2 regions of the Bradyrhizobium sp. USDA 3364 genome follow, and region 2 is predicted to be linked to the other one. Evidence: predicted binding sites of a transcription regulator. Region 2 holds the regulator's gene; the other holds the start of a gene.
What was found. Region 2 encodes PhoB, which activates phosphate uptake and scavenging genes when phosphate is short. Its sites were predicted from a motif close to TGTCATNNANCTGTCAT; they were not measured.
Positions count from the first base shown of each region.

Region 1 (4,414 bases), 690 kb from region 2:
GATCCTCAAGACGCTCGGCGCCACGCGGGTGCGGCTGCTCGGCGCCTACGCGCTGGAGTATTTGATGATCGGCTTTGCAACCGCAATATTCGGGGTCATCGCCGGTTCGATCGCGGCCTGGCTGATCGTGACGCGGCTGATGACGCTGAGTTTTATCTGGCAGGCCGGCAGCGCCGCCCTGGTCGTGGTCGCCGCGCTGGTCGTCACGGTTGGACTTGGACTGGCCGGGACGCTGCTCGCTCTGAACCAGAAGCCGGCCTCGGTGTTGCGGAATTTGTGACAATTTGTAGCGGCGAAAGCGCCGTTTTTGCCTATGATGCTCGGCCAGAGCGACATTCGGCCGCGCGTGGAAGCTTGCGTCGGATGTGTTAATTTCCCACATACCAATCGGGTCGGATAGTCGGTTTGAATGACACGGAATTAATGTTCCGCAAACCGAGCCATCTGAGATAGATTTACGACCGGCGCCGCAAATCCCTTGCGCTCCACCGGGACCAACCACGGGAATTCGACCATGTCGGACCTAGACCGCAACTACGCTTCTCCTTTCGGCCGGGCCGCCGGGCGCATTGACGCTGCGGCCGTCGACGCCGGTCTGCGCGCCTACATGCTGCGCATCTACAACTACATGAGCATCGGCCTGGCCATCACCGGCCTTGCCGCGCTCGGCGTCTATATGGGTGCGGTGACCACCGACCAGTCGGCCGCCGTCGCCAAGTTCGGCAACGCCTATCTGACGCAGTTCGGCTATGCGATGTTCGTGAGCCCGCTGAAGTGGCTGTTCATCCTCGCACCTCTGGCGATGGTGTTCGTCATCTCGGCCGGCATCAACCGCCTGCAGCCTGCGACCGCCCAGCTCCTGTTCTGGGTGTTCTCCGCGCTGATGGGCCTGTCGCTGTCGTCGATCTTCCTGGTGTACACGCACACCTCGATCGTGCGCGTGTTCTTCATCACCGCGGCGACGTTCGGTGCGCTGAGCCTCTATGGCTACACCACCAAGCGTGACATGAGCGGCATGGGCTCGTTCCTGTTCATGGGTCTGATCGGCATCATCATCGCGAGCCTGGTCAACCTGTTCCTGGCGAGCTCGGCGCTGCAGTTCATCGTCTCGGTGGTCGGCGTGCTGGTGTTCGCGGGCCTCACCGCCTGGGACACCCAGCGGCTGAAGAACGACTACATCTACGGTTACGCCTCGCAGGGTGGCGTGATGGCAGAGCGTGCGGCAATCACGGGTGCGCTGTCGCTCTATCTGAACTTCATCAACCTGTTCACGCTGCTGCTGCAGCTGCTCGGCCAGCGCGACTAAGCGCCTCGAGCAAGGCAACCGATCCAAGCCCCGGCCATGTGGCCGGGGCTTTTGTTTTGCGGAAAGGGATGAGATCAGACGGCGTAGCCCGGATGGAGCGTAGCGAAATCCGGGGCAAGGCCATCCGCGGAAAGAACCCGGATTTCGCTTACGCTCCATCCGGGCTACCAAGCACTGAGCGATCTGAAGCCCTTGAAGCTGCGCCCGCGCGGGAAGACCGTCCCGGATGTCGCTTCGCTCATCCGGGCTTCAAGGCCCATCCAGCTGGATGAAGTCCGCTACACCAGCGACAGCTTGCGGTCGATTACGAGCAGCACGCGCTCGAGTTCGTGGCCGCGGCGCAGGATCAGGCCGGTCGGCGAAATCACGCTGTACATGCCCTGCTTGCGCGCAAGCCGAGGATCCTTCTCGATCCGGTAGATCGGCATTTCGGACGCGCGCCGGAACACCGAGAACACGGCACGATCCTTCAGGAAGTCGATCGCATAGTCGCGCCACTCGCCGTCTGCGACCATGCGGCCATAGAGATTGAGAATGCGGTTGAGCTCAAGTCGATTGAATGTCACGCGGCTGGGCTGAGGGGTCGCGGCGGCGGGGCGCGCCGCAGCGCGACTACCGCTCGGATCAGTGTCCTCCGAGATCAAACTCATCGAGCGCCTCCTGTTGTCTCGGTGACGACCGGGTTCCGAAGGCCGGTGCCCCACTTCGGGATCGTCACGAGAGTGACATGATTGCGCTAAGCGAACGACGCTGCAAGGGGCCATTCGCAACGCAACCAGGCCTTAACCACACTCAGGCGAGGCAGATCGTCCGGAAAACCACAGAGTCACGGGAACGTTAGCGGAATCATATTGCTGCCCCACTTCCGCCAATCGCCCGCCCCGCTGCCCTGCGAAAAGGAAACCCTGCGTTGGCCCGGTCCTTTCGGTTCCGGATTCCTCAGCCCCCAGCCCCCCGGGGCCGTCGGGATCGGGCCTGTTCGCAGGGGAGTTAATCCCAACACTGGGCCAACGAAAGTTGGTCCTTTTTGTTTTTTGGGATCCTGCTCGATCGCGCGTACTCGAGCCGCGTGCGCAGAGCGTCGGCGCTTTCCTTTCAGCACATGTCTGGATGCAAGTTTGCAATCGCATCGCGGCTGCACGGCAACCTGCCTGCAGCCCGGCGACGCGACCGACGAAGCTGGCGCAGCAACTCGCTAGTGAAGCGAGGTGAAGGCGGCGCCGAGCATCGGGCCCGGCTTGTCGCGATTGCCGTCCTGGACGTAGACCGCCGCGGCATCGACGCCATCGCGCGTGATGTTCTCCAGCGGCACGGTCCAGTTGCCGGACGAACCGTTCCAGTCACCGACCTTCAGGAGATTGCGCACAACGTTGTGGTAGGTGATCTCGCGACCGCGGTTCTCGCCACGCGCGATCGAGATCGGCACCGATTTCGAGATCGAGCAGATCCAGACTTCGCCGCGCGACACCGCGGGCGACTTCGATGCGGCGACCGACACGTTGATCTGCTTGCCGGTCAGCGTCATCGTCACCGGCACCGACATCACGCTGCCGCTTTTCTCGGTGCTCTTGATGGCGTCCTCGATGCTGGTGCGGTCGCTGCCGATCACATGCGCGGAACCGTTGATGACGGCCTGCGGTGTGTAGACGTCGCGATCGCCGCGCACATGCGAATAGGCTTTCTGGCGCGCGCTGAAACGGGAATCGGCCAGCGTGTCCTTCCAGCCGAGATAGTCCCAATAGTCGATCGGCATGCTCAGCGCGATGACATTGGGGTCCTTCGCAAGCTCACCGATGATCTTGTCCGCGGGCGGACAGGATGAGCATCCCTGCGAGGTGAAGAGTTCGACGACAGCACGCGGATCGGCGTGAGCTGGGCGGATGACCGCGACGATCGCACAGATACCAAGAGCGCTCGACCATCGCGAGATACGATTATAGGCCACCATCGCTGTCATACTGCGAACCAGTCGTGATGATTTCCATCCGTAATTGTACGGAGCATGAAGTTTGTCCCTGAACTTGCGTGCCCCAAAACGCGAGAAAGCGGCCTTTTCATAGGCCGCCTTCTTTTTAGCCGCTACTCACTAAGCGGTGAGGCACCGATCACAAATCCGCGTTGGAGCATGGTCCGGAAAAGTGTGAAGCGGTTTTCCCCGCGACAAACGCGAGGCGTTTGCGCGGAGACCATGCTCAAACCAAGGGCGTTTAGGCCGCGAGTTTGCGCAGCACATAATGCAGGATGCCGCCGTTGCGATAGTAATCGAGCTCGTCCAGCGTATCGATGCGGCAGAGCAGCGGGACGTCCCGCTTGCCGCCGTCGGTCGAGACGATTTCCGCCGTCAGCGTCTGGCGCGGCTTCAGATCGCCCTGCAGCCCGCGGATCGTCACCTTCTCGTCGCCCTTGAGGCCGAGCGAGGACCACGACGTGCCGTCCTGGAAGGTGAGCGGAAGCACACCCATGCCGACCAGGTTGGAGCGATGGATGCGCTCGAAGCTCTGGCAGATCACCGCGCGCACGCCGAGCAGGCGGGTGCCCTTCGCGGCCCAGTCGCGCGACGAGCCGTTGCCGTATTCGGCGCCGGCAAACACCACCAGCGGCACGCCTTCGTGCTGGTACTTCATCGCGGCGTCGTAGATCGACATCTGCTCGCCGTCGGGCCAGTGCTTGGTCAAGCCGCCTTCCGGAATATTGCCGTCGGCGCCCTTGAGCATGAAGTTCTTGATCCGGATGTTGGCGAAGGTGCCGCGCATCATCACTTCATGGTTGCCGCGCCGCGTGCCGTACTGGTTGAAGTCGGCAGGACGCACCTGGTGCTCGCTGAGGAACTTGCCGGCGGGCGAGGTCAGCTTGATCGAACCGGCCGGCGAGATGTGGTCGGTGGTGATCTTGTCGCCGAACATCGCGAGGATCCGCGCATCGACCACGTCGGTGACCGGCTCCGGCTGCTTCTTCATGCCTTCGAAATAGGGCGGGTTCTGCACATAGGTCGAGCCCATGTTCCAGCGATAGGTCTCGCTTTCCGTGGTCTTGATCTTGCGCCAGTTGGTATCGCCCTTGAACACGTCCGCGTACTTCTTCTTGAAGATCGTCGCGGTGACGTACTTC
Region 1 covers NZ_JBSRYG010000002.1:2,537,935-2,542,348, forward strand. The annotation lists gene ACVILL_RS11835 (ABC transporter permease) at 1-280, shown strand, start outside; gene ACVILL_RS11840 (Bax inhibitor-1/YccA family protein) at 515-1,306, shown strand; gene ACVILL_RS11845 (DUF2794 domain-containing protein) at 1,585-1,956, opposite strand; gene ACVILL_RS11850 (DUF1223 domain-containing protein) at 2,502-3,263, opposite strand; partial or broken gene acnA (aconitate hydratase AcnA) at 3,514-4,414, opposite strand, start outside.
Region 1: ACVILL_RS11845 (DUF2794 domain-containing protein) is a predicted target of PhoB. The motif match lies at 2,019-2,035, and genes of this name have one in related genera.

Region 2 (4,414 bases):
TCGTGCGGCCCGGTCGGGTCTGATCACCGGTGTGCTGCTGGCGACCGCGCGCGTCGCCGGCGAAACCGCGCCGCTGCTGTTCACCGCGCTGTCGAACCAGTTCTTCAGCTGGGATTTGACCAAGACGATGGCCAACCTGCCGGTGACCATCAACAACTTCGTGCAGAGCCCCTACGCCTACTGGAAAGAACTGGCGTGGAGCGGCGCACTGCTCATCACATTCACCGTGCTCGCGTTGAATATCGGCGCGCGTATCCTTGGTGCCGAAAGGGCCGCAAAATGACCGAGCTTTCCGTCTCCACGACTGCCGCGGGCCACGTTCCCCAGGTTCCGCTTCCGGAAGCGCCGCCGAAAGTCACGGTGCGCAACCTCAACTTCTATTACGGCGAGCACCATGCGCTGAAGAACATCAACCTGACGCTGGGCACCAACCGCGTCACGGCGTTCATCGGCCCGTCGGGCTGCGGCAAGTCGACCCTGCTGCGCATCTTCAACCGGATGTATGATCTGTATCCGGGCCAGCGCGCCGTCGGCCAGCTGATGCTGGACCAGACCAACATCCTCGATCCCAAGCTCGACCTCAACCTGCTGCGCGCGCGGGTCGGCATGGTGTTCCAGAAGCCGACGCCGTTTCCGATGACGATCTACGAGAACATCGCATTCGGCATCCGCCTCTACGAGAAGATCTCGAAGTCCGAGATGGACGACCGGGTCGAGAAGGCGCTGCGCGGCGGCGCGCTGTGGAACGAGGTCAAGGACAAGCTGAACGCCTCCGGCCTGTCGCTCTCCGGCGGCCAGCAGCAGCGGCTGTGCATCGCGCGCACCGTGGCGGTGCGTCCCGAGGTGATCCTGTTCGACGAGCCGTGCTCGGCGCTCGATCCGATCTCGACCGCCAAGGTCGAGGAGCTGATCCAGGAGCTCTCCGAGGACTACACGATCGCGATCGTCACCCACAACATGCAGCAGGCGGCGCGCGTCTCCGACAAGACCGCCTTCATGTATCTCGGCGAGCTGATCGAGTTCGACGACACCAACAAGATCTTCACCTCCCCGAGCGATCGGCGCACCCAGGACTACATCACCGGCCGGTTTGGTTGACCGGGCTGAGGAGACAAGCGATGGCTTCTGAACATACCGCCAAGGCATTCGACAGCGACCTGCAGGAGTTGACCCGCCTGGTCGCCGAGATGGGCGGCCTCGTCGAACGGATGATTACCGAATCGGTCGATGCGCTGATCCGTCGCGACGTCGCGCTCGGCAAGCGCGTGGTCGCCGCCGACATCGACATCGACAATCTGCAGCGCGTCATCGAAGAGCGCGCGGTGCTGACGATCGCCCGCCGCCAGCCGATGGCGATCGACCTGCGCGAGATCGTCAGCGCGATGCGAGTCGCCACCGACCTCGAGCGGATCGGCGACCTCGCCAAGAACATGGGCAAGCGCGTCGCGGCGCTGGAGAGCGATTTCCAGCCGTTGAAGCTGATCCGCGGCCTGGAGCACATGACCGACCTCGTGCTGTCGCAGGTCAAGTCGGTGCTCGACGCCTACGCCGCGCACGATCTGCCGGCGGCGATGAACGTCTGGAAGGGCGACGAGGAGGTCGACGCGATCTGCACCTCGCTGTTCCGCGAACTGCTCACCTACATGATGGAGGATCCGCGCAACATCTCGTTCTGCATCCATCTGATGTTCTGCGCCAAGAACATCGAGCGCATCGGCGACCACGCCACCAATATCGCCGAGACCGTGTTCTACATGATCGAGGGCCAGCAGATCACCGACAAGCGCCCCAAGGGCGACATGACGACTTTTGCCACCACGGTGCCGGGTAACTAGGGCATGATCTCCAATAGCGGAAACCGGATTGTCTTCGCGACAAAGCGTTTGCGCGAGGATCGTGCTCGAGAGAAGTGAGCGTTTCGGTTTGCGTCTGGGCAACGGATCACCACAAAGAAAGAACTTAGACCGATGAGCGCACGCATTCTGGTAGTCGAAGACGAGGAAGCGCTGACGACGCTGTTGCGCTACAACCTCGATGCGGAAGGCTACGATGTCGAAACGGTTGGGCGCGGCGACGATGCCGACACCCGTCTGAAGGAGCGCGTCCCCGACCTCGTGGTGCTCGATTGGATGCTGCCGGGCCTGTCCGGCATCGAGCTGTGCCGCCGCCTGCGGGCGCGGCCCGAAACCAAGCAGCTTCCGATCATCATGCTGACCGCGCGCGGCGAGGAGAGCGAGCGCGTGCGCGGGCTTGCTACCGGCGCCGACGATTACATCGTCAAGCCGTTCTCGGTGCCGGAACTGCTGGCGCGGGTGAAGGGCCTGCTGCGCCGCGCGAGCCCGGAGCGGCTGGCGACCGTGCTGACCTATGGCGACATCGAGCTCGACCGCGAGAAGCGCCGCGTGGCGCGCTCGGGCCGTCCGATCGATCTCGGTCCGACCGAGTATCGTTTGCTCGAGTTCTTCCTCGAGCATCCCGGCCGCGTGTTCAGCCGCGAGCAGCTTCTCGACAGCGTCTGGGGCCGCGACATCTACATCGATGAGCGCACCGTCGACGTGCATATCGGCCGCCTGCGCAAGCTGCTCAATCCGGGCCGCGAGCAGGACCCGATCCGCACCGTGCGCGGCGCCGGCTATGCGCTCGACGACCGGTTTGCCAAAGCCGAGCCGCAACCGTAACGGCGGCTGGTGATGTGAGTTGGTTCGCTATCACGTGAGGTGAGCACACTGTCTGGCTCCCTCCCCCCTTGCGGGGGAGGGTGGGGAGAGGGGTGAGCCCCGGGCTGTGGCGTAAGGCGTGTAGCGACGTCCTCAACCGAACCGACGGTGCATTCTTCGCGATCGATAATCAGCGGAGCAAGCGGTACCCCTCTCCCCAACCCTCCCCCGCAAGGGGGGGGGGAGGGAGCCCGACGTGCGTGCTCACCTCACGTCGTGCGCTGCGCTCCATCCGGGCTACGCATCACACAAAAAATCCCCGCTTGCGCGGGGATTTGTTTTGCAGTCCAGGCTAGCTTCCCGAGTGCTACTTGATCTGTGGTTTCGCCGACGGCCGGCGGCGATCGGCGGCGGGCTGGTAGGCGACGCGCGAGTGATGCGCGCAATAGGGCAGGCCGGCGAGCGCCTTGCCGCCGCAGAAGAAGAATTCCGGGCTCGAGGGATCGCCGACCGGCCAGTGACAGGTGGCCTCGTTGAGCTCGAGCAGCGACAGCCGCTGGCTCATCGGCACCACGTTGTCGTAGGAGATCGGATCGGGCTCCATCTCGACCTCGAAGGCGTGCGCGAGCGCGGTGTTGCCGCGCGAGACCGGGCGCGCCACCCGCATCATGTGCTGAGCGGGACGCGCCTTGCGCTGCCGCGGCGCCGCCGTGGAGGGTGCTTTGGCGCGACCGGAGAGGCCGAGCCGGTGCACTTTGCCGATCACGGCGTTTCGCGTCACATTGCCAAGTTCCGCTGCGATCTGGCTGGCCGAAAGGCCAGACTCCCAGAGCTTCTTCAGCTGCTCGACGCGATCGTCGGACCAGGTCAATACCGTCATCGCATTCTTCCTTTCGCATGGCGCCGGCCAGTCATTGGAGCGGCGCTGCGAGCCAAATCTGGACAAATATCCCTGCGGCCAGAATCCCTTAGCCCTCGCCGGGCACGGTGTTGCGCCCGAACGTTTACGCGAGACACGAAGGCTACTTAGAGGGTCCAGTACTGCCGCACGAGATGTCGTACCCGACAGGCCAAACGCTACAATATGGCGTGACTCTGGCGCAAGAGTCCGCGGCCGTGCGTCCACATGTTCCAGCACAGTTAAGCATTGCAATGAGGCTTTTCCACCGCACCGGAATGCTACGGATTGTGTACGCTGCGCATCGCAGGAAGGCCGGCAAACGGCGGCTCCTGGCGATTGACACTGACCCGCCGCAGCATAGAATGTTGGCCACGTGCCGCCCGCAAAGGCGGCCGTTTTGTTTTCCGAAGCTGGCCGTTGCTGCGCTGGCGTCAATGCGCGCGGCAATTGTCGGCCTCAAACCGGCAGTGAACGCCATGACCAACGTTGCCTCGTCGCATCTGCTCCCCGTCTTCGCCCGGGTCGATCTCGGCTTCGAGCGCGGTGAGGGCGCCTGGCTGATCGCAACCAACGGCGACCGCTATCTCGACTTCACCTCGGGCGTCGCGGTGAACGCGCTCGGGCACGCGCATCCGCATCTGGTCAAGGCGCTGCAGGAGCAGGCGACCAAGCTCTGGCACATGTCGAACCTGTTCAAGAGCCCGGACGGCGAGGCGCTGGCCGCGCGGCTCTGCGAGCAGAGCTTTGCCGACTTCGTGTTCTTCTGCAATTCCGGCGCGGAAGCGATGGAGGGCGTGATCAAGCTGGTCCGTCATCATCACTTCTCCAAGGGCCACCCCGAGCGCTACCGCATCAT
Region 2 covers NZ_JBSRYG010000002.1:1,844,425-1,848,838, reverse strand. The annotation lists gene pstA (phosphate ABC transporter permease PstA) at 1-283, shown strand, start outside; gene pstB (phosphate ABC transporter ATP-binding protein PstB) at 280-1,098, shown strand; gene phoU (phosphate signaling complex protein PhoU) at 1,119-1,835, shown strand; gene phoB (phosphate regulon transcriptional regulator PhoB) at 1,968-2,678, shown strand; gene ACVILL_RS08590 (GcrA family cell cycle regulator) at 3,025-3,537, opposite strand; gene ACVILL_RS08585 (acetylornithine transaminase) at 4,035-4,414, shown strand, end outside.